One region of the Xylanimonas allomyrinae genome, then DNA from elsewhere that is predicted to be linked to it. Evidence: riboswitches for the same ligand, from Rfam matches in the RefSeq annotation. Region 1 holds a riboswitch; the other holds the start of a gene.
What was found. A riboswitch is a leader RNA that binds a small molecule or an ion and turns the genes downstream of it on or off. The one in region 1 is predicted to bind S-adenosylmethionine.
Positions count from the first base shown of each region.

Region 1 (15,826 bases):
CACGCAGTACGTCCGCTACGGCGACGCCGTCTCCATCGGGGGACGTGCTCGGGGCTGACGGGCGAGACTGGCTATGTCGAACTGACCGCGACGTACAACGGGACGGTTGTCGACAACGAGGGCGGCGTGTACGACCTCGAAGACGACGGGTCGTGGGCCGTTGTAGGGACCATCATCGACGGCGCCACCGTGGGCACGTGGACCTACACCGCCCACTGCATCGACTATGCCGGCGCGACCGGCGCGCCGGCATCGGGTGGCTGGACCACGCTGGCGAAGCTGTCGGGGGCCATGGAGGACACGTCGCTTCTGATCACCGGTCAGGAGACCGCGGTCACCGCGGGCGGCTTCGCGCCGGGCGAGTCGATCGAGGTCTACCTCGACGGCGAGCGGTTCGCGACCGACACGGCCGATGCCGACGGCACCATCTCGGGAACCTTTGCGACCGGCAACGGCAGCACGCTCGGTGCCCACACGCTGCGCCTGGTCGGTGTCAGCACGAAGGGCGCCGTGGAACTGCCGTTCACCGTCGTCAGCGCCACCGCTGCTCCGGTCCCGGCCGCGCCGGCCCCGCCGACGTTCGTTCCGACCGCGCCGGCCAAGTCGCCGAGCGGCGCCGGGGTCCTGCCCAGCGCAGCCAACGACGTCGTCCTCTGACGTGGGCGAAGCTCCGAATCACGCAACGGCCCGTCGACGCGCACCGCGTCGGCGGGCCGCTGTCACGCTCGCCCTGGTGTCCGTCGCCTGTGTGTCAGTCGTCGTGGCGGCCTGCGTCCTCGTCTTCGGGCACGCGCCGAAGCCCGATCCGGTGGCAGCGGCTTCACCGACCGCGAGCGCGACGCCGGCGGCCCCGCTGCCCACGGCTACGTCCCTCGCGTTCGGCCAGGCCCCGCAGCTGACCATCTCCAGCCTGGGGATCGACGCCCCCTTGCACGCCTACACGGCCGAAGAGGCCGCTCAGGGGTATGACGAGGTCGCAGGGACGCCGTGCCTGGTGGACGGCAGAATCGTGTGCATCGACCCGGTCGACCTCGCCGACGTCGTGTGGCAGCAGGGCGCGAGCGACGGCGTGCTCTACGGCGCGGCCCCCTCGGCTCAGGCCCAGCAGAACGTGTACCTCTTCGGGCACGCCGACGCGACGGGCACGGCGATCTTCTCCCGCATCGGCGAGCTCGCGGCGGGCGACACGATCGAGATCACCACGAGCGCGGGCCCCCTGACCTACGACGTGCACGAGGTGATCACGGTCGGCAAGGACGGCTACACGAGCCTGCCGAAGGCGGTCGAGCAGGTCCCCGGGCGCCTGCTGCTGGTCACCTGCGACCATCGCGCCGGTGCTGCGCTGACCGGCGCCGGGTACGCCGAGGACAACATCGTGGTCCTCGCCCAGCTCGAGACCACCACCGCCCAGCGGTGACGGCCTGGCCGCGTCGCCGCGCCGTCGTCCTGACGGCCGTCCTCGCCCTGGTCGCGGCCGTCGCGGCAGACGTCGCCACGATCGCCGCCCGGGTCGACCGCGTCGCGATCCCTGCGACCGCGTCGACCGGCGCCCGCAGCACCCACCGGCAGACCTGGGTCCTGGTCGGTCTCGACTCGCGCGACGCCGCCCCCGACGGGCCCGACTACTACGGCATCGCGGAGGCCGTCACCGACCCGCCGCACGCCGACGCCATCGTCGTGCTCACCGTCGAGGACGGTCACGCGACGGCGCTCGCGGTGCCCCGCGAGCTGCGGGTGCGGCCGGCCGACGGTGAGCCCGACCGGGTCGGCGTTCTCGTGGCGCGGGGGTGGGACGCGTTCGTCACGGGGATGTGCGAGGGCCTCGGGATCCCGACCGACCATCTGGTCGCCGTGACCATGCGCGGCTTCGCGGGCGCGGTCGACGCGGTCGGCGGCGTCGAGGTCACCCTTCCCGCCCCGACGCGCGACCTGAGCACGGGCCTCGACCTGCCCGCGGGGGTCCAGCGCCTCGACGGGGTGCAGGCCCTGTCGCTGGTGCGTTCCCGGCACACCGAGACGCTCGTGGACGGCGTGTGGCAGCAGGTCGACGACCGCACCGGCGCGTTCGACCGCGCGGCCGGCGTGGGCGCCATGCTCTCGACCATGGCGGCGCGACTGCACGGGGTGCGCTCCCCGCTGACGTTCCAGCGACTCGCGTGGAACGTCGGGGGTCAGACCAGCCTCGACACGTCGACGTCTCTGTTCGGCCTCACCGCGCTCCGGTCGGCCGGGGCCGTCGACGTCAAGACGCTTCCCGTCGTGGCCACGGCGACCCCGCTGGTGTCCCGGGTCGGCGACGAGACCCGGCGGGTGCTGGAGGGCGCCGGGTACGGACCGGGGGCGTGCGCCGTGGTCCGTGACGCCGAGGGGTGACGACGGCGCTAGCGGGCGTGGGCGAGCAGCCAGTCCGCGAGCGCCGGACCGAACGTCGGCGACCATGCCGGCACATGGCGGCCGCCGGCGATCGTCCAGAGCGCGACCTCGGTGCCGGCCTCGCACGGTGACCACGTGAGCGGCGTCGTCTCGGCGCCGCTCACGGTGTCTTCCAGGTCGAGCGCCGGCCCCTCCTGGGGCGCCGCCGCGCATCCGTCGAGGCCGGCCCAGTCGGCGACCGTCTGCTCCGCGCCGGGGTAGCGCCGGCCCGGGCCGTTGCTGCCGCCGCGGTAGCGGATGGTCTCGTCGGCGTCGCCCTGCACCTGGAGCACGCTCACAGGACGTGCGGGCGTGCACGACGAGACGTCGTCGGTCATCTCCCCGGCGACCGAGACGACGGCGGTGACGAGGTCGGCGTGCTCGCACGCCATCCGCAGCGCCATGAACCCGCCGTTGGAGTGGCCGACGACGTAGACGCGCGCCGGGTCGACCGCGTACTGCGCCTCGACGGTCGTGATGAGGTGCGCGAGGTATGCCGAGTCGTCGACGCCGGTGTCGTGGAAGTCGCAGCATGCCGTCGTCGCGTTCCAGAACGGCTTGCCGTCGGCGTCGGGCGTCCCGTCGGGGGTCGCCAGCAGGAACCCGCGGTCCTGCGACTGCGCCGTGAGCCCCAGGTAGGAGGCCAGCTCGGCGCCCGACGACGTGTAGCCGTGCAGTCCGACGACGAGCGGCACCGGCGTGCCCGCGTCGTACCCGGCGGGGACGGTCAGCGCGAAGGGGCGGCCGTCCAGCGGGACCTGCCCCGACGTCCCTGCGGGGAGCGGGCCGGTGGCGAGCGGGCCGGTGGCGCCCGCCGTCGTCGGGTCCGCCGGCCCGCACGCGGCGAGCACGAGCAGGGTCATCGCAGCGACCCAGGCGCCTACCGCTCTCCGAAACCGCGTCATGGGCACATCATGGGTGCGAGGGGCCGCTCGCACCAGGGGTGCTCCCGGTGCAGAGCGGCGCCCGGACAGGGAGGCGAAGGCGCGATGACGTGGCAGCTCGCGATGTTCCTCGGCCTGTCCGTGGCGTCGATGCTCGCGGTCGCGGTCGGGTTGCTGTGCGCCATCGTGCGCACGCGCCTGCGTCGTCGGGCGGAACGCCGGCGCAAGGCCGCGGGCGACCCGATCGACACGCTGACGCTGCAGCTGCGCCTCGGTGAGATCGCCCGCGAGATCCAGGCCCTGGCCGGGAGCCGCGGTTTCGCGGTCGCGCACCACACGCGCGCGGCCCAGGCGGCCTACGACGCGCTCCTGGCGGAGGCGTGCCGCCGCGCGGGCCTGCCCGTCGAGGCCCCGCACCTGGTGACCGACCGCACCCCGGAGGCCGAACGGCTCCGCGAGGAGCTGGAGCTGGCCTCGCGCGGCTGGAGCTGGTGAGCCCCGGTGCCCCCGCGCGGCGGGGGACCGGGGCTCCCGGCGTGGCCTCGCTTCAGAGGGTCGCGAGGACCGTGTTGAACGTGGTGCTCGGGCGCATGACCGCCGTCGTCAGCGCGTCGTCCGGGCGGTAGTAGCCGCCGATGTCGGCGGGCTTGCCCTGGACCGACAGCAGCTCGGCGACGATGGCCTCCTCGTTCGCCGCGAGGGCCGCGGCCAGGGGGGTGAACGCGGCGGCCAGCCCGGCGTCGTCGGTCTGGGCGGCGAGCTCACGGGACCAGTACAGGGCCAGGTAGAAGTGCGAGCCGCGGTTGTCGATGGTGCCGAGCTTGCGGCCGGGGGAGCGGTCCTCGTCGAGGAACGTGCCGGTGGCACGGTCGAGCGTGTCGGCGAGGACCTGCGCGCGGGTGTTCGACGTCGTCTGCGCGAGGTGCTCGAGTGACGCGGCGAGGGCGAAGAACTCGCCGAGCGAGTCCCAGCGCAGGTAGTCCTCCGCGACGAGCTGCTGGACGTGCTTGGGTGCCGAGCCGCCTGCGCCCGTCTCGAACAGGCCGCCGCCCTTCATGAGCGGCACGATCGAGAGCATCTTGGCCGAGGTGCCGACCTCGAGGATGGGGAACAGGTCGGTGTTGTAGTCGCGCAGCACGTTGCCGGTCACGGAGATGGTGTCGAGGCCGGCGCGCATGCGCGCGAACGAGTACGCGGTCGCCTCGGCCGGGGCCATGACGTGGATCTCGAGGCCGTCGGTGTCGTGGTCGGGGAGGTACTTCTCGAGCTTCTCGATGAGGTTGGCGTCGTGCGCGCGCTGCGCGTCGAGCCAGAACACCGCGGGGGTGTTCGACAGGCGTGCGCGGCGCACGGCCAGGCCCACCCAGTCGCGGACGGGGGCGTCCTTGGTCTGGCAGGCGCGCCAGATGTCGCCGGCCTCGACGTCGTGCGAGAAAAGCACCTCGCCTGCCGCGGTCACGACCTCGACGGTGCCCGCGACGGGGATCTCGAACGTCTTGTCGTGCGAGCCGTACTCCTCGGCGGCCTTGGCCATGAGGCCGACGTTGGGCACGGTGCCGATGGTGGCCGGGTCGAGCGCCCCGTGCTCGCGGCAGTCGTCGATGGCGGCCTGGTAGACGCCCGCGTAGGACGAGTCGGGGATGACGGCGAGCGTGTCGTGCTCGGCGCCGTCGGGGCCCCACATCTTGCCGCCGCCGCGGATCATCGCGGGCATGGACGCGTCGATGATGACGTCGGAGGGCACGTGCAGGTTGGTGATGCCCTTGTCGGAGTTGACCATGGCCAGCGCGGGGCCCTGCGCGAGCCCGCGCTCGACGGCGGCGCGGATGGCCTCGCCGTCGGGCAGCGTCTGCGTGGCGGCCAGGAGGGCGCCGAGGCCGTCGTTGGCGGACACGCCCGCGGCGCGCAACGAGTCGCCGAACTGCTCGAAGACCTCGGGCAGGAACGCCTGGACGACGTGCCCGAAGATGATCGGGTCGCTGACCTTCATCATCGTGGCCTTGAGGTGCGCCGAGAACAGGACGCCGTCGGCCTTGGCGCGCGCGATCTGCTCGGTCAGGAAGGCGCGCAGGGCGCGCACCGACAGGAACGTGCCGTCCACGACCTCGCCCGCGAGGACCTTCAGCCCGGTGCGCAGCACGGTGACGGAGCCGTCCTCGGCAACGAGGCGGATGGTCAGCGTGTCGTCGGCGGGCATGACGACGGACTTCTCATTGTGGAAGAAGTCGCCGGCCGTCATGGTGGCGACGGTGGTCTGTGACGTCGGCGACCACGCGCCCATGCGGTGCGGGTGGGCCTTGGCGTAGGCCTTGACCGAGGCGGGGGCGCGGCGGTCGGAGTTGCCCTGGCGCAGCACCGGGTTGACGGCCGAGCCCTTGACGCGGTCGTAGCGGGCCCGCACGTCCTTCTCCTCGTCCGACGACGGCGCCTCGGGGTAGTCGGGCACGTCGAAGCCCTGGGCCTGGAGCTCGGCGACGGCGGCCTTGAGCTGCGGCACGGAGGCGGAGACGTTGGGGAGCTTGATGATGTTGGCGGTCGGTTCCTCGGCGAGGCGGCCGAGCTCGGTGAGGGCGTCGGGGACGCGCTGCTCGGGCGTGAGGCGCTCGGGGAACTGGGCGAGGATGCGCGCGGCGACGGAGATGTCGCGGGTCTCGACGGCGACTCCGGCCTGCCGGGCGAACGCCTGGACGATCGGCAGGAACGAGTACGTCGCCAGCAGCGGGGCCTCGTCGGTGTGGGTGTAGATGATCGTGGACTGACCGGCCATGGGCGGCGTCGCTCCCTGGTGAGTGTGCCGCTGCTCGTGGCAGCGGGGCGGGTTTTCTCGATATCAAGATACTTGACGGGCCGTGCTCACCGGAATGCGCGACGCGCTTCGTGCGTCTCAAAACGATGTCTCGAAATGTGAAACGGCCGTTGCCCTGCGTACGAGCGCTCCGTAGTGTCCTGCGTGTCGAGGCCCCCGGGCCTCGGGTCATGAGCTCCGACGTCAAGCCCCGGCTGGTCGGACGGCAACCCCCCGCGCGGGTGGGTGCCCCGGGTGAGGACCAGGTTTGGCCGCGCCAGCGGTGAGACAACACGCGAGCCCTCGCGGGCGAAGAGGAGGAACGATGTACCGGAGCCAGTGTCGCTGTTGCTGTCGCTGACCAGCGACGCCGCTACGCGCGGTCCGCGGGCCTGAGCCCGTCCCCTCGATCCACACCGGCCTACGGCCATCGCCGCCCCCGTGCGGTCCTGTGCATCCCGGTCGCCCTGCCGCCGCGCTGACGCGTGGCGCGGCGACGCTCATGAACGGAGCCTCCCCGTGCTCTTTCCTCCTGCCCCCGTCCCCTCCGACGGCCCCGCGCGATCGTCGGCGTCGACCTCACCGCCGCCGGAGCGCGGCCCGGCGCGCACCGCACCCGCGGCGGGATCGCCGCGCTGCCGTTCGACGGCCAGCGGTTCGTGCGCCTCGTACGCACCGCCGAGCAGGGCCACGTCGACCTCGTCGTGCTCGACGCCGCCTTCCTGCTGCACCCGGGGCGCGGCCGTGTCGCCGGCCGGCTCGACGCCGCCGTGGCCGCCGCCCGCGTCGCGCCGCACGCGCCGGGCATCGGCCTGGTCGCCGGCGTCGACCCCCTCCACCTCGACCCGTCCGCGATCGCAGGCGCGGTCGCCGGGATCGACCGCGCGAGCGGCGGCCGCGCCGCCTGGCAGGTCGGCCTGCCCGCAGGCGACGAACGCCTCGCCCGGCACGCCGTCGTCGCGGCCCGCCGCATCGGGCGGCTGTGGGACCACGCCGACGCGCGGACCGCAACGCGCGACCCTGACGGCCGGCGGCGCCTCGACCACGACGGCATCCGCTTCGCCGTGAGCCGCCCGGCCGAGCCGATCGCCGCGCCGCACGGCCGCCCGCCCGTCGTCGTGCGCGTCACGGACGAGACGGGGGCACGGGCCGCGGCGCTCGTCGCCGACGTCGTCCGGATCGTCGCCCCCGACCAGGCGGGCGTCCTCGCGCTGCGGTCCGCGGTGCGCGAGGCCGCCGCCGCCGAGGGGCGCGACCCCGACGAGCTGCGCGTGCTCGCCGAGGCCTACGTGGTGCTCGCCGCCCAGCGCGAGAGCGCCCTGGCCCGGCTCGCGATGATCGAGGACATCGAGGGCGCCAGCGCCGGGGGCGGCGCCTTCGTCGTCGCCGGGACGCCGCGGCACCTGGCCGACGTCGTCGCCGAGTGGGTCACCGCCGGGACCGTCGACGGGTTCGTGCTGCGGCCCGCCGCGCTCGAGGCCGACCTCGACGCCATCGTGACCGGCCTCGTGCCCGACCTGCAGGCGCGCGGGCTGTTCCCCGTCGAGAAGACCACCGGCTCGTTCCGGGAACGCCTGGGCCTGCACGGCCCGGCCGCTCCCGTGCGGGCCCTGCAACCCGCCTGAGCACACGCCGCGGGTGCCCGCCACGCACCCGCGGCGTCCGAACCACACCCCACCAGCCAGGTACGCCACGCCCGTCCGGTGCATCGATCCACCACGTCGATCCCGTCACGTCGATCCCGTCACGTCGATCCGCCACGCCCATCCAGGAGACACCCATGCCACGCACCACGCCCCGGTGGCGCCACGTCGCCGCCGTCGCCCTGCTCGCCCCCGCGCTCGCGCTCGCCGCGTGCGCCGGACCTGGCGGTGCCGCCACCCAGGGCGGCCCCGCCGGGGCCGCGCCCACCGGAGACCCCACACCGGGCGGCACGCTGCGCTTCGCGCTCGGCGCCTCGCCGTCGGGCGTCGACCCGCAGCAGGTCGGCACCAACGTGAGCATCTACATCGCCCGCCAGCTCGCGGACTCGCTGACCGACCAGGACCCGAAGACCGGCGAGATCGTCCCGTGGCTCGCCACGTCGTGGGACGTCAGCGACGACCTGACGACGTTCACCTTCCACCTGCGCGACGACGTCACGTTCTCCGACGGCACGCCGCTGACCGCCACCACCGTCAAGGCCAACCTCGACGCGCTGACCGGCCCGTTCGGCGCCTCCGCGCCGCTGGCCGCCTCCTACCTGGCCGGGTACCAGGGTGCGACCGTCGTCGACGACCACACCGTGACGGTCACGTTCGACGCGCCCAACGCCCAGTTCCTCCAGGCCACCTCGACGGTGTCGCTCGCGATCCTGTCCGACGCGTCGGTCGGCGCCGACGCGGCTGCGCGCCTGCAAGGCACGATCGTCGGCTCGGGCCCGTTCGTCCTCAAGTCCTACACGCAGGACCAGGGGGCCGTGCTGACCCGGCGCGCCGACTACGGCTGGGCCTCGGCCGTCTCCGACCACGAGGGCCCCGCCTACGTCGACGAGATCGACTTCAGCATCGTCCCCGAGTCGGGCGTGCGCGCCGGAGGCCTCGCCTCGGGCCAGTTCGACGCCGTCGGCGACGTGCTGCCGCAGGACGTCCAGCAGATCTCCGCCGCCGGCGGCTCCGTGCTCACCCGCACCAACCCGGGCGTGACGTTCGTGCTCCAGCCCAACGTGACCCGCGGGTTCCTCGCCGACGTCGCCGTGCGCCGCGCCGTCAGCCAGGCGATCAACCGCCCCGAGCTCGTCGACACCGTGCTGTCCGACGCGTTCAAGCCCGCCACGAGCGTCCTCGCCTCGACCACACCCGGGTACACCGACCTGTCGCAGGACCTGGCGTTCGACCCCGACGCCGCGAAGGCCGCCCTCGACGCCGCCGGATGGAAGCCCGGGGCCGACGGCATCCGCGAGAAGGACGGCCAGAAGGCCACGTTCGACGTCGTCTACGCCCCGCTGTTCACCGGCTCGCAGGCCGTCCTGGAGCTCGCCCAGCAGCAGCTGCGCGCCGTCGGCGTCGACCTCACGCTGCGCCAGGTCACCCCCGCCGAGCAGTCGGCGCTCGACAAGAGCGGCGACTACGACACCTACTACTACAACGTCACCCGCGCCGACGGCGACATCCTGCGCACGCAGTTCCCCGCCGCCGAAGGCAACCGCAACCGCCGCCCCGCCGACCCCGCGCTCGACCCGCTGCTGGCGGCCGAGCTCACGCAGTCCGACGCCGCGCAGCGCGCCGACACCATCGCGCAGGCACAGCGCCAGATCGTCGACCAGGGCTACGCCATCCCGCTCTTCGAGCTCGCGCAGTCCATCGGCGTGGGCGCGAAGGTCCACGGCGTCACGTTCGACGCCTCCAGCCGCCTGCTGTTCCACGACGCGTGGGTGGAGCAGGGCTGACATGACGCGCTACGTCCTGGGCCGGGTCGTCGCGGCCGTCGCCGTCCTGTGGGCCGCCGTCACGGTGTCCTTCGTGGTCCTGTACCTGCTCCCGAGCGACCCCGTGAGCGTGATGCTCGACAACGCGTCGGCCGGTCAGACGGTGGACCCCGCCCAGGCCGCAGCCCTGCGGGCCCAGTACGGGTTCGACCGCGGCCCCGTCGAGCAGTACCTGAGCCAGCTCGGCCACACCGTGACCGGCGACCTCGGCACGTCGCTCACCTCGGGGGCGCCCGTGCGGACCTTGATCGCGCAGGCCTTCCCGCAGACGGCGGCGCTCGCGGCGTTCGCGCTCGTCCTGGCCGTCGCCGTAGGCGGCGGCACCGCGGTGCTCGCCTCGTGGACACGGTCGAGCCGCCTGCGCGGGCTGCTGCTCGCCCTGCCGCCGCTCGGCGTGGCCGTGCCCGGCTTCTGGGTGGGGCTGCTGCTGCTCCAGCTCTTCTCCTTCCGCTGGTACTGGTTCCCCGCCGTGGGCAACGACGGTTTCGCGTCGCTCGTGCTGCCGGCCGTGACGCTCGCCATCCCCGGCGCCGCGACCGTCGCGCAGGTGCTCTCGCAAGGGCTGGGCGCCGCCTGGCGCTCGCCCTACGTCGAGACGGCGTTCGCCAAAGGCGCCTCACGCGGCCGGGTGCTCGGGCGGCACGTGCTGCGCAACGCGGTGCTGCCCGTCCTGACCGTGCTGGGCGTGCTGGTCGGCCAGCTCCTGGCCGGGTCCGTCGTCGCCGAGACGGTGTTCTCCCGCCAAGGGTTCGGCCGCCTCGTCGAGCAGGCGGTCACGACGCAGGACATCCCCGTGGTCCAGGGCCTCGTCGTCGTCGCGGCGGCCGTGTTCGTCGTCGTCAACCTCGCCGTCGACCTGGCCTACCCGCTGCTCGACCCGCGCATCGACCTCACCGGTGTGCTCCGCCCCCGCCGTGCGCCGGCCGCCCGGCGCACGACCGCCCTCGGGAGGGCCGCATGAGCCTGCTGTCCGCCTCACGCATCCCCGGCCACCGACCCGGCGCGGCCGCGGCCCTCGCCGACCCGACGGCGCAGCGCGTGCGGGCGGTGCGCCACCCGCTGCTGCGGCCCGGCGCGCTCCTCGCCCTCGCCGTCGTGCTGGTGATCCTCGCGTGGGCCGTGCTGCCCGGGGTGTTCGCCCACCAGGACCCCGTCACGGGAGTCCCGGCCGACAAGCTCCAGGGCCCGAGCGCCGCCCACTGGTTCGGCACCGACCACCTCGGCCGCGACCTGTTCTCCCGGACCGTGCACGGCACCGGCCTGTCGTTGCAGGCGGCGCTCATCGCGATCGCGATCGCGCTGCTCGTCGGCGGTGCGCTCGGCCTGGTGGCCGGGTTCGTGGGCGGGTGGGTCGACACCGTCGTCATGCGGGCGTCGGACGTGCTGCTCGCGATCCCCGGCCTGCTGCTGTCGCTGGCCGTCGTGACCGCGCTCGGTTTCGGCACCGTCAAGGTCGCCGTCGCCGTCGGCGTGGCCACCGTCGCGACGTTCGCGCGCGTCATGCGCGTCGAGGTGCTGCGCGTGCGCGGTGCGACGTACGTCGAGGCGGCACGACTGGCCGGGGTGCGCGAGACCGCCGTCGTGCTGCGGCACGTGCTGCCGGGCGCGGCCGGGCCGGTGCTCGTGCTCGCCGCCGTCGAGCTCGGGGCCGTCGTGCTGGCCGTCTCCGCGCTCAGCTTTCTCGGCTTCGGTGCCGCGCCGCCCGCACCCGAGTGGGGCTCGCTCGTCGCCGAGGGGCGCAACTACCTCGCCACCGCCTGGTGGTACTCGACCCTGCCCGGCGTCGTCATCGCGGCCCTCGTGGTCGCCGTGGGACGCCTCGGGCGCGCCTTCTCCCACGACCGGAGGCCCGTGCGATGACCCTCAGCGAGACCCCGACGATCAGCGTCGCGGCGCCCCCGCTCGTGCAGGCGGCGAGCGAGCGCCCCGAAACCGGCCACACGTCCGGTCACCCGTCCGGCCCCGCGGACCGGCCCGCGCCCGTGCTGTCCGTGCGCGGCCTGCGCGTGGCCTACCGCGGCCGCCGCGGCACGGTCGAGGCCGTGCGCGGCGTGTCGTTCGACGTGCTGCCCGGGCAGGTCGTCGCCCTGGTCGGCGAGTCCGGCTCCGGCAAGTCGACGACGGCGCACGCCGCCGTCGGGCTGCTGCCGCACACCGGGCACGTCACGGCCGGCAGCCTCGACCTGGGCGCCGACCTCCACGACAGGCTCGACCTGGCCCGCCTGCCCGTGCGGGCGTGGCAGAGGGTGCGCGGCACGCGCGTCGGGCTCGTCCCGCAGGACCCGGGCGTGGCCCTCAACCCCGTGGTGCGCATCGGCGACCAGGTGGCCGAGGTGCTGCGCATCCACGGGCGCGCGGGGCGGCGCGAGGCCGCCGCGGCCGCCGTCGAGATCCTGCGTTCTGTGGGCCTCGACGCACCCGAGGAGCGCGCCCGGCAGTACCCGCACCAGCTCTCGGGCGGCATGCGCCAGCGCGTGCTCATCGGCATCGCGCTCGCCTGCCGGCCCGAGCTCGTGATCGCCGACGAGCCCACGAGCGCCCTCGACGTCACCGTCCAGCGCCGCGTGCTCGACCTGCTCGCCCGGCTCACGCGCGAGGCCGGGTCGGCCGTGCTGCTCATCACCCACGACCTGGCCGTGGCCGCCGACCGCGCCGACCGCGTCGTCGTGCTCCAGGGCGGGGAGGTCGTCGAGCAGGGACCCACCGCGCAGGTGCTGCGCGACCCGCAGCACCCGTACACGCGCGAGCTGCTCGCGGCGGCCCCGCTGCGCGCCGTCTCCCGCGCAGGCGCGAGCGCCCGGACCGCGGCCGTCACCGATGCGGCCGGGACCGCCGACGGGATCGCCGACCGCTCGACGACGAGGCCTGCCGCCGCGCCGCAGGAGGCGGGCCCCGCGCCGGCCGAGGCGCCCGCGCGCGGGGCCGAGCGGGACGCGATCGCGCCCGTCGCCCCGGATCCGCGACCGGCCGAGGGGGCGGCTGATGTGCCGTCTGTCGAGTCCCTGCGCGTGGCCGAGCGTTCCACGCCAGCGCCCGTCGCTCCGGATCCGCGCGTGGCCGAGGGGGTGACTGATGTGCCGCCTTTCGCGTCCCTCGGCGTGGCCGAGAGGGCCACGCCTGCGCCTTCCGCCGCGTCCCTGCGCGTGGCCGAGCGGTCCGCGACTACGCCCGCCGCCCCGGACCTGCTCACAGCCCCGGACCTGCTCGTCGTCGAGAACCTGCGCAAGGACTTCCCGCTCGGCGCTCGCGGCACGCTGCGGGCCGTCGACGACGTCTCGTTCGCCGTGCCGCGCGGCACCGCGTTCGCGCTGGTCGGCGAGTCCGGTTCGGGCAAGTCGACGACGGCGCGGCTCGTGCTGGGCCTCGAACGCCCGGACGGGGGCTCGGTGCGGTTCGACGGCCGCGAGGTGGGTGCGGCGCGCGGCGACGTGCTGCGTACGCTGCGCCGCCGCACCCAGCTCGTCCACCAGAACCCGTACGCGTCGCTCGACCCGCGGTTCACCGTCGCGCAGGTGATCGAGGAGCCGTTGCGCGCGCACCGCTCCGGCTCGCGTGCACAGCGTCGCGAACGTGTCGCCGAGCTGCTCGCGGCGGTGCGGCTGCCCGTCGAGCTTGCCGCGCGCCGCCCCGAGGAGCTGTCGGGCGGGCAGCGGCAGCGCGTCGCGATCGCTCGCGCGCTCGCCCTCGACCCCGAGCTGCTGGTGCTCGACGAGCCGACGAGCGCGCTCGACGTCTCGGTCCAGGCGCACGTCCTGGACCTGCTCGGCCAGCTGCGCGCCGAACGCGGGCTGACCTACCTGTTCATCTCGCACGACCTCGCCGTGGTGCGGCAGGTGGCCGACCACGTGGGCGTGCTGAGCCGCGGCCGGCTGGTCGAGACGGGGCCGGTGGCCGACGTCTTCGACCACCCGGCCGACCCGTACACCGCCGAGCTGGTCTCGGCGATCCCCGGGCGCGCCCGCGCCGGGGCCGAGGAGAGTCCTGTGGGAGGCATCGCATGAGCACGCAGATCCTGGACAGGCCCGCGCGGCAGGCGGAGCGTGAGCGCGCCCTGGCCGCGCCGCACGGCTGGCTGTCGGTCGTCGCGTTCCACTGGCTGCCCGCCGAGCCCGCCGCGCTGCCCGGCGTGCCCGGCCTGTGGTGGGCCGACGCCGCCGGGGCGCACGTGCGGCCCGCCGACGGCGCGGGTCCCGCCGCCGGTCGCGCCGCCGACGCCGCCGCTGGTCGCGCCGCCGACGCCGTGTTCGTCGGGCATGCCGCCCAAGCGCGGGAGGACGTCCCCTCCGCGCTCGCCGGCGACCGCCTCGCGTCGGGGCCCGGTGCCGCCGCGCCTGGGGCTGGTGGCCTCGTGGGCGAGCGTCTCGCCCGCGGGTCCGGTGACGTCGTCGTGCCCGAGGGCGGGTCGGTGGTGCTCGGGTCGTACCTGCCCGCAGGCCGGGCCCCGCTGCCCGAGGGGGCGGGGGCGAGACCGCGGTGGTGGCCGTGGAGGTCGTGCAGCGCACGGGCCGCTACGCGATCCGGTTGCGCGACCCGCACGCCCCGGCGCGCGCGGACTTCGCGGGCGTGCCGACGTTCCCGTTCGACCCGGCGTGGGTGCTCGACGGGCGCGTGCGCCAGTACGCGGAGCCGCGCGAGATCGTCGTGGGGGCGGCCCGCCCCGGCCTGCTCCATCACGTCCAGGTGATCGGCGAGGTCGACCTCGCGCACGCCGGCCACGCCGTGACCTTGCTGCTGACCGGCACGGGTGACCGGGCCTCGATCCTGTTCTCCGACGAGACCCCTGGCGTGGCGCCGTGGCGCATCCTCGCCGTCGACCTGCCGGGCACGCTCGCCCCCGGTGGGTCGGGCACGGTGCGCGTCGACTTCAACGAGGCCCGCAACCTGCCGTTCGCGTTCACCGAGCACGGCACGTGCCCCGCCCCGGCGCCGGGCAACCACGTGCCGTTCGCGGTGCCGGCGGGGGAGAAGGCGCCCCGATGAGCGCCACGGCCCTGCCCACGGCGCGGGTGGTCGCTCCGCCGTCGGCCGATCATTCGGCAGGTGCCGACGCGAGCCCGTCGGCCGCGCCGTCGTACGCGGGCCTGCGCGTGGTGCCCGCGCGGCACCCCGCACGATGGGCGGCGACCGGTGTCGTGGCCGTCCTGCTCGCCATGGTGGTCAGCTCGCTCGTGACGAACGACCACTGGGAGTGGGACGTCGTCGCGCAGTACCTGACCTGGCCGTCGGTCCTCGACGGGCTGTGGGGCACGATCCGGCTCGCCGCGGCCTCGATCGTCATCGGGTTCGGGCTCGGCACGGTGCTCGCGCTCATGCGCTTGTCGCGTTCGCCGCTGCTCCAGTCCGTCGCCTGGGCCTACATGTGGGTGTTCCGCTCGGTGCCGCTGATCCTGCAGCTTCTGCTCTGGTACAACCTGGCCTACCTGTACCCCGAGCTGAGCGTCGGCATCCCGTTCGGGCCCGGCTTCGCCTCGTTCGACACGCTCGACATCGTCGACAAGTTCGGCGCCGCGGTGCTGGGCCTGGGGCTGTCGCAGGCCGCCTACAGCGCAGAGATCGTGCGCGCGGGCATCCTCGGCGTCGACCAGGGCCAGCAGGAGGCCGCCGCGTCGCTCGGCATCCCGCGCTGGCGCCAGCAGTGGGCCATCGTGCTGCCACAGGCCATGCGCACCATCGTGCCGACGTCGGTCAACGAGATGATCGGCCTCGTCAAGGGCACCTCGGTCGTCTACGTCCTGGCCTACGGCGAGCTGTTCTACACGGTGGGCATCATCTACGGCCGCAACCAGCGCGTCGTCCCGCTGCTGCTGGTCGCGGGCATCTGGTACCTGGTCATCACCACGGTGCTGACCGTCGCGCAGTACTACCTCGAACGGCACTACGCCCGCGGCGCGCTGCGCACCGTGCCACCCACTCCCCGGCAGCGGCTCGTGCGCGCCCTGCGTGCACGCGGGCACCTGACCCGCACCGCGGCCACGACCCCGGCCCTCGACGGAGCACAACGATGAGCGCGAACACGACGGCGAGCACGACTGTGAACACAACTGCGACCCCGCGGGCGGCCACCTGCGACTGCACGGCGTGCGCAAGTCATACGGCACCCTCGAGGTGCTGCACGCCGTGGACCTGGAGGTCCGCCCGGGTGAGGTGACCGTGATCCTCGGACCGTCCGGGTCGGGCAAGTCGACGCTGCTGCGCCTGGTCAACCACCTGGAGAAGGTCGACGCCGGGTTCGTCGAGCTCGACGGCGACCTGGTCGGCTACGCGCGCCGTGCCACGCGG
Region 1 is NZ_CP035495.1:2,503,075-2,518,900, reverse strand. It holds gene ET495_RS11545 (hypothetical protein) at 1-58, shown strand, start outside; gene ET495_RS17720 (hypothetical protein) at 127-657, shown strand; gene ET495_RS11540 (class F sortase) at 734-1,417, shown strand; gene ET495_RS11535 (LCP family protein) at 1,414-2,373, shown strand; gene ET495_RS11530 (CE1 family esterase) at 2,382-3,317, opposite strand; gene ET495_RS11525 (hypothetical protein) at 3,402-3,791, shown strand; gene ET495_RS11520 (NADP-dependent isocitrate dehydrogenase) at 3,844-6,063, opposite strand; SAM riboswitch class IV at 6,269-6,383, shown strand; gene ET495_RS11515 (LLM class flavin-dependent oxidoreductase) at 6,741-7,706, shown strand; gene ET495_RS11510 (ABC transporter substrate-binding protein) at 7,862-9,508, shown strand; gene ET495_RS11505 (ABC transporter permease) at 9,510-10,508, shown strand; gene ET495_RS11500 (ABC transporter permease) at 10,505-11,407, shown strand; gene ET495_RS18795 (dipeptide ABC transporter ATP-binding protein) at 11,404-13,548, shown strand; gene ET495_RS11485 (DUF1684 domain-containing protein) at 14,024-14,527, shown strand; gene ET495_RS11480 (amino acid ABC transporter permease) at 14,524-15,552, shown strand; partial or broken gene ET495_RS11475 (amino acid ABC transporter ATP-binding protein) at 15,617-15,826, shown strand, end outside.

Region 2 (15,826 bases), 1.2 Mb from region 1:
TCCGCGCTCACGCGCGTCCCGCCACCGCCCTTCCCCCGTCCGGCGCGTCGGCGTGCGGGCCTGAGGCCGCACGGGCGTCAGGGATGTCACGCCTGGTCGGGCCAGTCGCAGGCGGGTCTGTGCGGCCGCCGGGCGTGCCGGCGAACCGGCGCGCTGGTCGCTGTGACGAAGCGCAGGCGGCCGAGGGCGCGAGCGAGGTCGTATCGAGCCACGCGGCCGTCGTTCGCGGCCAGGCGGATCGGGAGGTCGGCGGGTTGCAGGCGAGCGTCCTCGCCTGGGCCGGCCCGGCACGTCGAACGGCAGCCAGACCCTCCCGGGCACGCCGGGCCGGAGGCCGCACGCGGTCGAGGCCCGCTCGGCGAGAGGCGACGTGGCGTACCTGGCACCGGGCGCCTGGCGCTCACCGGTCAGAGCGCGGCGACCCGCACCCCGAACACCTCGCGCAGCGCCCGCCTGGCCGCGTGGAATCCCGGCATCCCGTGCACGCCCGGGCCGGGCGGTGTCGACGCCGAGCACAGGTAGACCCCGCCCGCCGCGCGGTAGGGGTTCGCCCGCAGGGCCGGGCGGGCGATCATCTGCCACATCGTCACGGCACCGGCGGCGATGTCGCCGCCGACGTAGTTCTGGTTGTGGTCCGCCATCTGCGCGGCCGGGACGCACCGCGCAGCCACGACGACGTCGCGGAACCCGGGCGCGAAGCGCTCGATCTGGGCGGTCACGGCCTCCGTGACGTCGACGTCGGAGCCGGCGGGAACGTGCGCGTACGTCCACAGGGGCCGCAGGCCGTTCACCTCCCGCCCCGGATCGACCACCGACGGGTCGCTGACCAGCATCATCGGCCGCGCGGCATGCCGTCCGGCGGCGACCTCGGCCTCGGCCTCGGCCATTTCCTCACGCGTCCCGCCCACATGCACGGTGCCCGCCTGCGCGATCGCCCCGACGCCCTCGGGATCGGCCCAGGGCACCGGGCCGTCCAGCACGAAGTCGACCTTGGCGGCCGCGTCGCCATACCGGAGCCGTCGCAGCGCCGCACGCGCGGCTGCGGGGACCTCGTCGCCGAGGACGTCGAGGAGCGTGCGCGGCGTCGTGTCGAACAGGTACGCCCGGGCCATGGGGAGATCGGCCCGCGACCGCACCCGGACCCCGGTGACGACGTCGCCGCCGTGGGCGCGCAAGTCGCGCACGAGCGCGTCGGCGATGGCCTGGGAGCCGCCGCGCGGGATGGCCCAGCCGGAACCGGCGTGCGCGAGGGACGCCAGGAGCAGCGCGGTCCCGGCCCCGGCGAGCGAAGGAAGCGGCGTGATCGAGTGCGCGGCGACGCCGGTCAGCAGCGCGGCGGCGCCGGGCGTCCGCCAGCGCCTGCCCCAGGCGGGGGTGCCCTGTTCGAGCACACCCAGCCCGAACCGCGCGGCACCGAGCAACGCCCCGGGCGAACCCAGCCCGGGCGGTATCGACCGCTTGTCACCCATCCCGACGGCGGTCACGGCCTCCCACTGCGTCGACGCCACCCCGACGAGCGACCTCCAGGCATCGCCGTCGGCGCCCAGTCCCTCGACCGTCCGCGCAAGCGACCGGTACGCGGCCGCAGGCGACCGGCCGTCGAGCGGCTGCGCGTACGAGACCTCCGGGGTGAGCAGGGTGACGCCGTGCGCGGCGAGGTCGAACGCGCGGAAGAACGGCGACGCCCACGCCATCGGGTGCACCGCCGAGCACACGTCGTGCACGACGCCCGGCGCGAGCCCGAGATCGAGAGTGCGCGCCCCGCCGCCGACCGTGTCCTGCGCCTCGAGCACCGTCACGCGCACTCCGGCACGCGCGAGCGTCACGGCCGCGGCGAGGCCACCGGGCCCCGAGCCGACGACGACGGCGTCCTCCACGTCCAGCTCCCTCGCTCCCGGGTGGCCGCACGGGCGTCGCGCCGTGAGCCGCTGCACCGAGACTAGAGGATCCGCCCAGCGGTGGGCCGCCGCCACCAGGACGGACCAGGACCGCCGGACCCCGGCGGTGGGCGCGGCTGCTAGATTGCCTGCGTCCCAATGATGGAGACCAGATGCGTTCGCTCGATGCGCGGCAACGTCGCCGCGCCAGGTACGTCACCTACGGCATGCTCGCCGTGCTCGCTGTCGCGGCCGTCGCGAACCTTGAGCTGTGGCCCCTCACGTCGTTCCGGCTGTTCAGCGACGTGCGCACGGGGACGGGCGCCACGTACCAGCTCGTCGCGGTGGCCCCCGACGGCACCCGCACCGTCGTCCCCACGAACCGCCAGCTGGTCGCGAAGCTGGCCCGGGCCGCCCCCGACGCCGTCGCCGCCCAGGTCGACGCGTGGCTCGACGACGCGGGCATCGCGCCCGACGCCGTCGACGTCGTCGCGCTGGAACGCTACACATGGGAGCTCGACCCCGAGACGCTGACCGCCCATGAGACGAGCCGCGACGTCGTGCTGGAGGTCGAACCGTGAGGGCCGGAGCGCGCGGGCCGCTCGCCGATCTGAAGCGCCGCCTCGACGGTGCGCTCGTCGCCCCGGGCGAGGCACGCACCGCGCGTTGGGTGCACGCGGGCGTCGCCGCCGTCGTCGGCTGGCGCCTCGCGGCGCGCGACTGGACCGTGCTCGCAGACCGGGCGCCCGACCTGCGGACGCACACCAACCTGCTGGGCTGGGTCCCGGACCTGCCCGCGGCGGGACTCGTCGCGGTCCAGGTGGTCGGGGTGCTGGCCGCCGCGGCCGCCGTGGCGCGGTGGCGGCCACGGCTCGCCTTCACCGTCGCGTGGGCGTGCTACCTGGTGCTGTGCGGGCTGTGGTCGAGTTCCGGCAAGGTCATGCACAACGACGTGCTCACCGTGTGGGTGGGAGCCGTGTGGCTCTTCGCCGGTCCGCCTGGCCGCGGAGTGCCACCGGCCGAACGGGCGGTGCGCTGGGGGTGGCCGCCCCGCGCGAGCCTCGCCGTGCTGGGCGGCATCTACTTCCTCACGGGCTTCCAGAAGCTCGTCCACAGCGGGCCGCACTGGGCCTACTCCGACAACATGCGCTGGGTGCTGCTGGAGGGCGCGCACTCCTCGCCCTTCGGGGCGGCGTTCCCGCAGGCCATCGCGAACCTGCCGGTGGTTCCGCAGCTGCTCGCGAGCGGCGCGCTGCTGCTCGAGCTGGCCTCCCCGTTCCTGCTGTACGGACGGTGGACGCGGGCGCCGTTCGCGCTGGCCGTCGCGGCGATGCACACCAGCATCTGGGCCTGCCTGGGGCTGGACTACTCGGCGTGGGTGCTCACCGCGGCCGCCGTGGCGCTGCCCACGGGCCTCGCGCCATGGGTGGCCCTGCGGACGAGTCGCGCGGGCGGCCGCCTCGCACGGCCGACGAGTCCACCACGCCCGGCGTGACAGCCCCGAGGCTCGGCTGCTGCCTCTACCGTGCGCGGAGCAGGCCGGCGGCCGGCCCGGCCTGGCGGCCTCACACCTGACAGGCCGGGCCCTCGCCGCTACCCGCGGACGTCGAGCTGACGCACTCGCGCCGAGGCCGCTGTGACCGCCCGCCTCGCCCGCTTCGCGCGGGCGATCGCGTCATCGAGGTCCCGCAGCGCCCGCTTGCGATGCTCGCGCTGGATGTGTGCGACCAGCCACGCCCCGAGCGAGGCGACGTCGGCCAGCACTGCGGCGCGCGGCGCGTGCTCCTGCGGGGACAGCGCCTGCAGCCACTCGCCGTAGCGGCGCACCCGATCCGCCGCCCCCGGCTCGATCAGCCCCCGCAGGTGCAGGTCCTCGACGTCGACCAGCTCGACCGGCGGCTGCCCGAGGCGGCGCGACTCCTCCAGCCGCACGATGCCCAGCGCCCGCGCCTGGACGAACACCGGCCGCAGCCGCGCCGCCCGAAACGCGCGCGCCGCCCGGATCCGCTCGAACCGCGGACCCTCGGGGGCGTCCACCCCGAGCACCAGCACCCCGTCGTGCCTCCCGGCCCGGATCGGGTCGCTCAGCCCGGCCAGCTGTGTGACGTGCACGGCGAGGGCATCGCACTCGGGGCAGGTGGTGCGGTGGGCCGAGAGCGTCGTGCGCGGCGTGCTGCCCACCAGGCACGCCGTGCACAGCTCGCCCGAGCCGATCGCATACGCGCCCTGGTCGCCGAGTCTCGCCACGGTCGCCTCGTCCGGGCGCCACAGCAGCACCCCGTCCGGGCGCAGCAACATCAGGTCCGTCATCTCAGTCTCCTTTCGCGCTTCCCGTCACGGTCGTGACGGGCCGGTCTTCCTCCAGGGGCACCGTGCGCGAGTGCGCGGTTGCCGGACCAGCACGCGGAGGGCGTATCGCTGATCGCTCTTGACCTGTTCCGGAACCTACCAGACAGGCACCGACAAAGGCGCGCCGATAGCCTGCCCGAGTGACGAAGCCCCTGTTGATGGTCGACGTGGACGGGTTCGTCCTCCTGGTCGCCCACGACGCCACGCTCGACGACCAGCTCCTAGCGGACCTTGCGAGTGCGCGCACAGCGGGGTTCGACGCGCATCTCGCCACCGCCCACGAGCACCACCGCGCTCGGCACCCGTGGGAGACATCGGGTCTCCGGGAGCGGTCCGCCGCGATCCACTCCGCGGCTGACGTCGGATACCGCAAGGCCGATCACCGGTTCTACGACGCCGTGCAACGCAGAACGGGACGGGCGCCGGGCCTGCACTGCCTCGTCGACGGCAGTCAGGCGAACGTCGACGCTGCCCGCGCGGCAGGCTGGCGCGCGTTCCGGTGGCGTCCGACGTCGCGGCTCGCCGACGTGCTCCGCAACCTCGACGACGCTCGGGGCGCGCCGGGGTTCGTCCGTTTCGAGAGCCCCACGCCCAACTCCCGTGGCCGCCACGTCGGGGTGTTCGGCCTCGCCAACAGGCTTGCGCACGACGGGGCGCTGGCGCCCGACGACTGGGCGTGGTGGCGCCACTCCAACGACTGGTGCAACGCGGCCTATCCGGACCCGTCCACGGTCGACCCGCAGGTCTACGACCACGCGGTCAACCCGGGAGCGACGGCGTGGTTCAGGCCCTCGGCTGTCCACCTCATCGACAAGACGCGCGAGTATCTGGACCTTCTCGACCGGTACGGCGTCCCGTGGACCGAACGACGTTCTGCCGCGCCCGGCCGAGTCGTCTACGCCGACGACGGCCAGGTCGTCGTCGTTCCGGGCGAGTCCGATGACTGACCGACCGGAGATCGTGTGCCTGTGCGGCTCGACGCGGTTCGCCGAGGAGTTCCGCCGGATCAACCTCGACCTGACGCTCGGCGGGTCGATCGTCGTCGCCCCGGGCGTGTTCGCTCACGCGGGCGACCGGATGACCGACGAGCAGAAGGCCGCGCTCGACGCGCTGCACCTCGCGAAGATCGACCTTGCTGACCGCGTTCTCGTGGTCAACCCCGGCGGGTACATCGGAGAGTCCACGCGACGCGAGATCGGCTACGCCCACCAGACCGGAAAGCCGGTCGAGTACACCGACCCGCCCGGCGGACCCAGTCCCACCGGTAGCCGCTCCGGGAAGTAGGCGCGCAGCGGAGCGGGCGACACGCCACCGCCAAGCGGCCGGTCCCCGGAGCCACTTCACTCTCACAGACACCCGGAACGCGTGCAGCCCTACTTGCCGGTCCCGGACCTCCAAGCGAGGACGTCGAAAATCCGGAGCGTCGAGATGTCCGGCAGGCCCGCCTCGTCTCCGAGACTGCGGAGCCACTGCGCGTTCTCCCGCCCGTTGTCCGTCAGCCACAGGTGCAGTGGCGCCCAGACCAGCCCATGCTCGTCCTGGACCTGCGCACGGACGAATGAGTCGATGATCGGGACGAGGTGAGGGCGCTTGCGGGCGAGCATCTTGGTCGCCTTCGTCTCCCCGACGTCAGGGATGCTCCGGTCGCGGAGCGCCCAGTAGAGCTTCGTCGCAGGCCACTCCGGGTCCAGAATCTGCTCGGTCGTCAGGTTCTCGAACGTGTCGGTCTTCGAGACATCCGCGAGGAGGGCGCTGAGTTTCTCGCGCTCGGTCTCCAGGATCGCGATCGCGCTGTCACCGCTGATCGTCACGCCGAGCATCGTCGTCGCGATCAGGTCGTCAGCGGTGATGACGTCAGCGACTGCCTCACGGTCGCCTCCGCCGGCGAACCGCTCGAACCGCCGCCCGGAGAAAGGCTGGGCCCCTTCGGCGAAGTAACCGGCCACCATCCGGAGCGCCTGGTCTCTCCCGGCCGGCTCCAAGAGCTCCTTGAGCGGGCCCTTCGGGACGAACGGACGGATGTCGCCGGGCCTTCCCTGGCTCATCGCGCCCCTCCTTCGTTGAGTAGTGACAGAAACTCGTCGCGCAGGCGCACGTCGTCCGGGCCGAGCCCGTCGAGCACCTCCTGCATCCGCACGCTCGACTGGCGGACCACCCCGCGCTCACCGTTGGTGATCAGCGGGCGCGAGTAGTCGACGAAGCCCGGGTCGACCGCCTCCGTCCAACGCGGCTCGCCCTCGTTGGCCAGCCAGGCGGACGGCCCGAACTTGATCTGCAGGGCGTAGCCGCCACTCATCCCTCGCCAGCCTTCCGGGTGCGCGACCTCGGAGATGCCCAGGTTGACCGTCCACTCGTAGCCGCCCTGGAACCGGGCGGTGGCGTCGTCGAACACGGCCTGCCCCAGGGCCTGGTTGAGCTGCGGCACCAGGACCTTGACCGCGAAGGCCCGCAGCCGGCCCTTGACGGCCTGCAGCAGCTCACGGCTCTCGGTGAAACGTTCGCGCGCCTGCTGAGCCAGGTCGGTCGCGAACTCCTCCCCGGCGACGCCGATGGGTCGTCGCCCGTACCGCTCCGCCTCGCCCGTGGCGCACATCGCCACCACGAAGTCGAGCACCGCGCCGTCGTCCATCCGACCTCTCCCCTTGACGTACTTCCGGTACATCTGGTCGATGAACGCGTGCTGCTCCGGGTGCTCGCGCGCGTAGTCCTCACCGACCTCGCGCCGCAGCCGCTCCAGCAACGTCCCGTAGGTGAGGACGACGGCATCCTCCCATCCGTCGACCAGCAATCCCTTGTCCTCGTCCCGGCACAACAGCACGACGACGCTCGCCCGCCCATCGCGGCCGCCGAACGCCCGGTAACCGTCGTAGGAGTGCCCATGTCCGTCGGAGGTGTAGTAGTTCTCCACGACGATCCGCGCGGCATTGTTCTCCAGCACCAGGTCGGCGATGTCCGCCACGCCCGACACCGACGTGTCGACCTCCTGCCGCACCAGGTACGGCGCCTCGACCGGGAAGACCGTCGCGCCGGCCAACGCCCGGTTGACCTCGTCGACGAAGATCCGCACGAACGCGTCGCCCAGCCGGTGCGTGCCGCCCGCCTCCAGCAGCCACCCGAACACGTTCGACAACTGCTTCTCGTGCCGCCCGTGACGCATCACGTCGAAGACGTTGAACTCCGCCTCCAGCGACCGGCTCAGGACGGGCAACAACCGTGTCACCAGGTCCTCGGCCATGATCCCTCCGTCGGTGTCGCGTCCCTCGATGCTAGTGGTCAACTGCTTTGCTGACCGACGAAGTGTCGTCCGCTCCTTGCCGCGCCAGGGGATTTGGTGAACCCGGCGGAGAAGCCGGGTTGCGCCGACGCGCAGGGTCCGCGCGCCTCGCCTCGTCGCTGCCCGCTCTGGAGACACCGCCTGGTCAGAGCGCCCCCGGACCAGCGCCACGGCGATCGCCAGCAACCGCACACCCGCGGTCCGCGGTGCTCCGCCGTCTCGAACCGGCATCTGGCAAGCAGTCGCACCGCCTCGGCCCACCGGCCCAGGTCTGGCACGTCGGCCGCTTCCGCGCCCCCGCGACCAGGGCACAGGCGCGGTGGTCTCCGTCGCGGCCTGACCGAGGATCTCGTGACCGCGTTGCGGCTCGTCGCGGGCGTCCCGCTCACGAAACCCTTCGCTGACTGCGGACGCCCACCGGCGCGATCCCCGGATCGCCCCTCCGCGAGAGCGGTGATGCGGGGATCACCTCGATCGTCATCCCACCGAGAGCCGCACTTGGAGCACCGCGGGCGCCGGTCGGAGCATGTCGGCCGTGCGGACCCCGGAACCGCACGCTGCAGTGCCGAGGCCGTGGCCTGCGACGTCAACGTTCAGGTGCAACGCTCCGTCGGAGCGGAGCTCGTGCGGGTGGGCGGCCGCGTCGATCGCCTGGTCGGACCAGGGCCGAGCGGTGAGGATGAACCCCTCCTGCGGCCGCCCGTCGAGCGTGACCTTGCCCGGGGTGATCGTCAGCGGGCCGTGCGCGAGGTGGAGTACTGCACGTGTGACGCCGCGGCGGGCACCGTTCTCCTGGGGGTGCAGGTACGGCGTCTGGAGCGCGTGCACGGTGTGCTGCCAGCGGCCCACGAGGGCAGCACGGGTCGAGTCGGCGTACGACTCCCCCGGGCCGTGTCCGACCCAGTCGACGAGCACCGCCGCGGCATCCTGCTGTTCGAGGGTGAGCAGCCAGCCGAGCCGCGGAAGGGATCCCGGCCACTGCCCTTCGGGCGTCATCCGGATGGTGACGTCGGCGGTCGCAGTGTCGACGGCGCGCCACTCGGTGCAAACGGCCAGGCCGCAGTCGGTCCCGGCCCCGGCGACGCGCGCCTCGATGACCAGGGCATCGCCGTCGAGCCGGACGGACCGGATGGACTCGTGGAGTCGGTGGAGGCCGGCGTTGCGCCAGTCATCGGCGTCACTGGTCTGCGAGGACGAGCCGACCGCCCTGTCGTTGTCGGTGGGAGCTCGCCAGGCATCGACTCGGGCCTCGCGGACGGTGGTGTCACCGATGGCGATCACCCGCCCGCGGGAGTCGATTCGCACCGGACCGACCACGTAGCCGCATACGGCCTCGGTCACCGCGCCTGACGCCGCGGAAAGCGCCGCAGACGGGTTCAGAAGCACCTGACCGGCACCGAGTTCGGAAGACACGGCCCAGGGGGGTGCCGCGCCCGCGCGCCACGCGGCACGCAGCACGAACCAGGTCCCCGGGGCGGCGTCCTTGGCCCGCTCGCCGAACACGTCGGCCGGCGTCACGACGTGTCTCTCGCTCGGGGCAAGCACCGGCACGGCAGCGTCGGCAGAGGCCACGACGTCGCCGGCGGTGACGAGCTCTGCGTGGAAGACCACGTCAGCGGTCGAGCGGAAGGCCCATCGGTTGCGCACCACGAGGCCGCCGTCTCGCTCGCGCACACCCATCGGGGCGTACACGGCGGCGAGCTCAGTCAACCCCGGCGAGGGCGTGCGGTCGGGAAATGACAGGCCGTCGGCGATGAACGCTCCGTCGTGCAGTTCCTCACCGAAGTCGCCGCCGTACCCGTGGAACTCGGTGGCTTCGGCGTCCACGGTGGCGATCCCGTGATCCTTCCACTCCCACACGAACCCCCCGGCGAATCGGGGGTGGTTGTCGATCAGGTCCACGTGGTCGGTCAGGCCGCCCGGGCCGTTGCCCATGGCGTGCGAGTACTCGCACAGCAGGAACGGCTGGGAGCGGCGCCGGGCCGCGTTGGCGTCATCGGCCAGCACCCGGGCACGGTCGACGTTCCACTCGCTGACCGAGGTGTTCGGGTAGATGCGCTCATACTCTTCGGCGGGTGCGTCCTCGCCGCGGACGATCCATTCGATCTCGGCGAGGTCGGGGTACATGCGCGAATACACGTCGACATTCGCGCAGGACCAGTCGCCCTCGTAGTGGATCGGCCGGGTTGCGTCGAGCTCCCGGATCGCTGCCGACATCGCGGCGAGGTTGCGCCCGGCGCCCGCCTCGTTGCCCAGCGACCACATGATGACGCTCGGGTGATGTGCGTCGCGGCGCACCATTCGCTGCACACGGTCGACGAGCACCGGCTCCCACGTCGGGTCGTCCGTAGGGTTTCCCCGCCAGCCGATCAGCTCGAACCCGTGCGTCTCCAGATCGTTCTCGTCGATGACGTACATCCCGTACTCGTCGCACAAGTCCAGAAAGCGCGGGTCCGGCGGGTAGTGCGACGTACGCACCGCGTTGATGTGGTGCCGCTTCATTGCCAGCACGTCCGCGAGCATCGACTCGGCCGTGACCGTGCGACCGCTTCTCGGTTCGAACTCGTGCCGGTTGACGCCGTACAGCTTGATCGGGGCGCCATTGACGGTCAGCACGCCGTCGAGGATCGCGATGGTGCGGAAGCCAGCCCGCAGCGTCATTGTCTGCGCCGGCGCGACGACCTCGACGTCGTACAGGCGCGGGAACTCGGCACTCCACGGTTCGACGGACACCGACCTCGTCTCGCCCGCAGCGACATCGATCCCGAGGTCTGCGACCCGCACCCGCACTCCAGCCAGCGGAGCGCCGAACGCGTCCTCAACCTCGACCCGCAGGGTGCCCAGCCCGGTGACGTGGTCGTAGTCGGAGTGCACTACTGCATGTCCGACGCCGCCCGCAGGGCGGTGCTCCAGCGTCACCGAGCGGAAGATGCCCGAGAGCCACCACTGGTCCTGATCCTCGATGTACGTCATTGCCGACCACTGCGTGACTCGCACCGCGAGAAGGTTCTGACCGCCACGGAGAGCGTCCGTCACGTCGATCTCGGACGGCAGCCGCGACCCGTGCGACTGGGCTAGCACGTGACCGTTGACCGACACCTCGAACCAAGAGTCGACACCCTCGAACCGCAGCACCACACGACCATCGCCCGCCCACTCGGTCGGCACCGCGAACAGGCGCCGGTACTCGCCGGTCGGGTTCGCCGTGGGAACGAACGGCGGGTCGATGGGGATCGGGTAAACCACGTTGGTGTAGGCGGGCCTACCGTACGGCCACTCGTTCGGAGCGCCGGCAAGCTGCCAGTGCCCCGGCACGGTGAACTCGTCCCAGCCCTCGCCCGGGTCGGCGGTGTCCACGCCAGTCTGGGCCTGGTCGAAGAGCCGGAACCGCCAGGCACCGTCGAGGCTCAGGCGCTGGGCCCCGTCGGCGACCGGGTCGTTGACGCGCAGTCGCGGGGCGATGACGCCCTGCGGGGGGACGATGGACTCGTGGTGGGGTCTCTGGGCCATGGTGTTCCTCTCAAGGTCTCCCCCGGCGTGACAACGGGGAGGGAGGGATCGGGCACCGGACGCGGTCTGTCCGGTGCCCGATCACGAGGTCGGAGGCGAGAGCGGCGGCTCGCTACAGCAGGGAGCGGTACAGGTCTGCGATCTGCTCGACGGTCGCGGTGCGCGGGTTGCCGCCTGCGCACACGTCGTCGTAGGCGGCCTGGGCCAGGGCGGGGATGTCGGCCTCGCTCGCGCCGATCTCGGTGATGGTGGTCGGGTTGCCCAGCGACTCGGTGAGCGCGGCGACGGCGACGACGGCGGCCTGGCGTGCATCCTCGATGCCCATACCGGTGGTGTCGACGCCGAACGCGGCGGCGATGTCGCGGTACTTCTCCGCGGAACTCGACGCGTTGAACGCCATGACCGGTGCGAGCAGGATGCCGTTGGCCACTCCGTGCGGGGCGTCGAAGAACGCGCCGAGCGGGTGAGCCATGGCGTGGACGAGGCCCAGGCCCACGTTGGAGTAGCCCATCCCGGCGATGTACTGCGCCATCGCCATACGCTCCATCGCCTCGTCGTCCCCGTCGGCCGCGCCGGGCAGCGCGGCAGCGATGACCTGGATCGCCTTGAGGTGGAACAGGTCGGACAGCTCCCACGCGCCCGCGGTGATGTACCCCTCGATCGCGTGGGTCAGTGCGTCCAGCCCGGTGGCGACCTTCAGGGCGCGCGGCGCGGTCGCCATCATCTCCGGGTCGACCACCGCGAGGAGCGGGATGTCGTTGGGGTCGACGCACACGAACTTGCGCTGCCGCTCGACGTCGGTGATCACGTAGTTGATGGTCGTCTCCGAGGCCGTGCCCGCCGTCGTGGGCACCGCGATGATCGGCACGGACCGGTTCCTCGTCGCGGCCACGCCCTCCAGCGAGCGCACGTCGGCGAACTCCGGGTTGGCGGTGACGATGCCGACCGCCTTGCACGTGTCCTGCGGTGACCCGCCGCCGACGGCGATGAGCACGTCGGCACCGGCCGTGGCGAACGCCGCCACGCCGGCCTGGACGCACTCGATCGGCGGGTTCGGGGCGACGTCGCTGAAGACTTCGTAGGCGAACCCGGCCTCATCCAGCAGGGTCGTGACGCGGGCGGTCACGCCCGTGTCGACCAGCACCTGGTCGGTCACGACAAGGGCTTTGGTGAAGCCGCGCGCCACGAGCTCACGCGGGATCTCCGCGATCGAGCCCGGGCCGAAGTAGGCAGTCTGGTTCCAGATCATGCGGTGTGCCACGGTGAGGCGTTCCTTTCCTCGATGATGGGTGTCTGGCGGTCCCCGGTGGGGCTGCTTGTCCCGGGATCAACACGTGCCCGGTGGGGCAGGCTCCGCGACGAGCTCCGCGACCTCCAGTTCGATCAACCCGGCAGGGGGAAGATCGAGAGTCGCCACGGCTCGTCCGTTGCTGAGGATCAGCGTGTGCTGCGGCTCGAGAGTGTCGTTGAGCACGACGACGGTGCCGTCGCCGTCGGCGTCCGCAAACGCGGCGACCGAGACCGCGGGGTTTGTCGACAACCACTGCGGGGTCTCGGCGCCGGCGGCCCAGCGCAGGGCGTTCTCCAGCAGGCGCGCTGTGTGCGCGTCGTGACGGTAGGCGGCGAGGTAGACGGCCCGGCCCTTGCCGAACGGCGTCGCGGTCGCGACCGGAGCGCCGTCGGAGGCCGCCAGCACGTGCACGTCGTCGCGCAGCACCATCAGGCCCGGGACGGGGCCGATCCCGGCGGCGTTCGCGGCGCGGTCCATGATCGGGTGCGCTTCAGAGCTGATGTCGAAGCGGCGACGGTCCAGGACGCGGCGGTCGCCGGTGTCCTGGTCAACGCCGAGCACGTCGGCCAGCGCGAACCGGCGCAGGCCTGCGCCCGGCGCGACCGCCGAGGGTTCCTCGATGCCGACCAGCCCACCGCCGTCATGCACGAACCGGGTGATCGCGGTGACCAGGCGCGGGTCGGACCACGCGTCACCGCCGGACCACGAGGAGCCGGCGAGGCCGGCGTTGAGCAGGACATCCACGGCGGGGACGCCTTCGGAAGCGATGTCGTCGAGGCGGTGGAAGGACACGTCGAAGTCCTGCCCGGCCAGAGACTCCAGGACGTGCATGAGCGAGAGGCTGCGGTTCTCGTGGAAGTGCCCCGAGGTCGACCAGGTGCGGAGCGCTCCCCACGCGGTGACCACGCCGACGCGCACCGGCCTCGTCTCGTCGCCGCTGCGGGCGGACGACAGATGAAGCGCGCGGATGCGGCGGTGCTCATCGGCGATCCGGGCGACGGCGTCCTGGAAGTCCTCAAACGGTTCGACCAGCGACAGATACCCGCCGAGCCCAATCCGGTCGATCCGCGCGCGCACGAGCGCCTGCCGCACAGTGACCCAGTACCGCAGCAAGTCCGTGGACGGGTCGCCACCTGGCGCGAACGTGGGTTTGCCCTCCAGGTCCACCGGGAAGAGGTAAGGGTGCAGGCGAAGCTCGTGGATGGGGACGTCGACGGCGGCGTTGAGCCGGGCCTCGAACCCGTTGAAGACGGCCTTGATGAGCCCGTCGAAGCCGTACTCGGCGAACCGGCCCGAGAACGGCTCCAGGCCCACCCAGGAGTCGTCGTAGAACACGTACGCCTTCTTGCCGTGCCGGTGCACGACATCCACGCACTTGCGACCGAGGTCGAGGACGAACTCCCAGGTGAACTCCATCCACGCCCGGTAGACGTCCGACGGCGGGTTGTGCGTCGAGGTGTAGCGGCCCGCGTTGACGAAGTCCTCGGCCGTGATCGTCCGCCCCGTCTGCTCACGGAAGGCGCGCAACGCGATCGGGTTCACGGTGAAGTCGTAGGAGGCCCAGTCCGCGTACAGGTGGGGCAGGTTCCCGTCGGAGCCCCAGAACCACGCGAAGTTGTAGAACAGCGACGTGAACCGCACCACCGTCGTCGCCGGGTTCTCCGTGCACCACTGCTCCAGCCAAGCCAGCAGGTGCTCGGCGACCTCGGGGTGCCGTGGTTCGACCGCCATCAGGTGCTCGCGGTCGCCCCAGTCGTTGGTGACGTGGTTGTACATCGAGATCTCTTCCCAGGTCCGCATGACCAGGAAGTTCACCGTGTAGGTGTGACCCGGGACCGCGTCGCGCACGACAACGGTGCCCTCACTCCCCAGCGCCCACCGCGTGATCGGGAGGACCTCGCCGGTGGTGCGGTCGTGGACCTGCCAGAACTCCTCGACCCCGTCCCAGTCCTGAACCACGAACTGGTCCCGAGAGAACCCGGCCAGCAGGTCGATCGTCACCGCGTCCGCGTCGGCGACCACGGGCGCCGACATCAGGAAGTTCTGCTGCATGAGCTGCGGGTGGGCCTTCGCCCACTCCAGATCCTCTCGGACCAGGCACAAGGTCGAGTAGATCCCGTGACCGGATCCCAGGATCTCGTCCGAGAGCTTCGTCCCGTCCGAGTCACGGATCACGTCGGCACCCCACCGTTCCGCAAGCCGCAGGGTCAGAGCCTCCTTGCCGGCCTCGCCGGGCAGGGTGAAACCACCCGTGTATGTCTGGTTCACTGCCTGTCTCCTTCGTGCCGGTTGGTGCGGCCCTGTCGACCTAGCGGCCGACTGGGTAGTCGCGGGGCTGGGCCTGCCGGTCAACGGCGATGGGCCGACCGTCAGCCGCCGCAAGCTGGGTCTCCAGGTGAAACGTCTCGTTCAGCTCGACCAGGCGCTCGTCGGGGCCCGCCCCAGCGAAGTAGCGGGCCATAGCGGCCTGCCAGCGCTCATTGACCGCCAACGCGCTCATCGCTTCACGGGCCGCGGTGATGTCGTCGCTCTCCACGTAGCCGATGACCTCACCGTCGGGGGCGGTGAAGATGGAGTAGTTGCGCCAGCCCGTCTCGTGGAGCGCCCGGAGCATCTCGGGCCAGACGGCAGCGTGCGCTTCCCGGTACTCATCGAGCAGGTCGGGGCGGACCCGGAACCTGAACATCGTTCGCGCCATCGTCAGAACACCGTGGTCTCGATGGAGAAGGCATCGATGATGGCAGCGAGCTCGTCGTCGGTCAGGCCGGTGGCAGTGCTGCCCGCCAGCCGGGCGGTGACATGGAAGCGTGCGCCAGTCTCAATGAACTCGATGACGTCGACAGCGCCGAGGGGGCCCTTGTCGGAGCGAGCGAGGACGCCATGCTTTGCCCAGGCGACGATAGAGGCATCACGGAGTCCCGCGACAGAGGCAGCTTCGAGACGCTTGGAGCCGGGGACCTCGAATGGGAGGAAGCCGATGCCGTTTGGGACGTGGACGACGAGCTCGGGTTCCCAGCGCATGATCTGCCGAGTGAACTCTCGCGGGTCCGCGCCACTGCCCGAGAACTGGTGGCTGAGGGTGGTGGTGTACGGGGCATGAGCGTGAACGACGGCGTGAACCCCGACGGGGTGGCGTCCGACGCGATCGTTGTGGACGGCGAGGTGGGAGTTGGCCTCGCTGGTGGGGCGGGCGAAGGCCCGGTTCTCAGCCGAGCGCACGACGGCGGACCCGTCGTGGTCGATCACGATGGCGGCGACGATCGCGGTGGGTGAGTCCGCAATGTCCCGGAGTCGCTGCTGGGACCCCGACATCAGCACCGTCCGGCCGCGCAGCGCGGGAACCGCGGTCGGCAGGGCGTAGGGCTCGACGTGGCGGAAGATGTCGGCTTCTTGCCCGGTGGTCGGGACGGTCACGGAGATATTGCCTGCGTTGGCTTCGCACGCGTCGATCTGGTTCAGGCGGGTGCCCGCCTGTCCCATCTCGGCGAGCAGGGCGTTCAGGTCATAGGTCATCAGACGGCCTTT
Region 2 is NZ_CP035495.1:3,699,118-3,714,943, reverse strand. It holds gene ET495_RS16785 (phytoene desaturase family protein) at 408-1,883, opposite strand; gene ET495_RS16780 (hypothetical protein) at 2,051-2,458, shown strand; gene ET495_RS16775 (hypothetical protein) at 2,455-3,372, shown strand; gene ET495_RS16770 (hypothetical protein) at 3,471-4,187, opposite strand; SAM riboswitch class IV at 4,197-4,311, opposite strand; gene ET495_RS19040 (HAD family hydrolase) at 4,367-5,173, shown strand; gene ET495_RS16760 (hypothetical protein) at 5,166-5,510, shown strand; gene ET495_RS16755 (DUF6308 family protein) at 5,600-6,271, opposite strand; gene ET495_RS16750 (PD-(D/E)XK nuclease family protein) at 6,268-7,461, opposite strand; gene ET495_RS16745 (glycoside hydrolase family 2 TIM barrel-domain containing protein) at 7,978-11,010, opposite strand; gene fucO (lactaldehyde reductase) at 11,123-12,271, opposite strand; gene gnpA (1,3-beta-galactosyl-N-acetylhexosamine phosphorylase) at 12,338-14,569, opposite strand; gene ET495_RS16730 (L-rhamnose mutarotase) at 14,610-14,999, opposite strand; gene ET495_RS16725 (class II aldolase/adducin family protein) at 15,002-15,814, opposite strand; gene ET495_RS16720 (rhamnulokinase) at 15,814-15,826, opposite strand, start outside.
Region 2: it holds a riboswitch for S-adenosylmethionine, as region 1 does, so the genes downstream of both, ET495_RS16770 (hypothetical protein) here and ET495_RS11515 (LLM class flavin-dependent oxidoreductase) in region 1, are expected to answer to the same signal.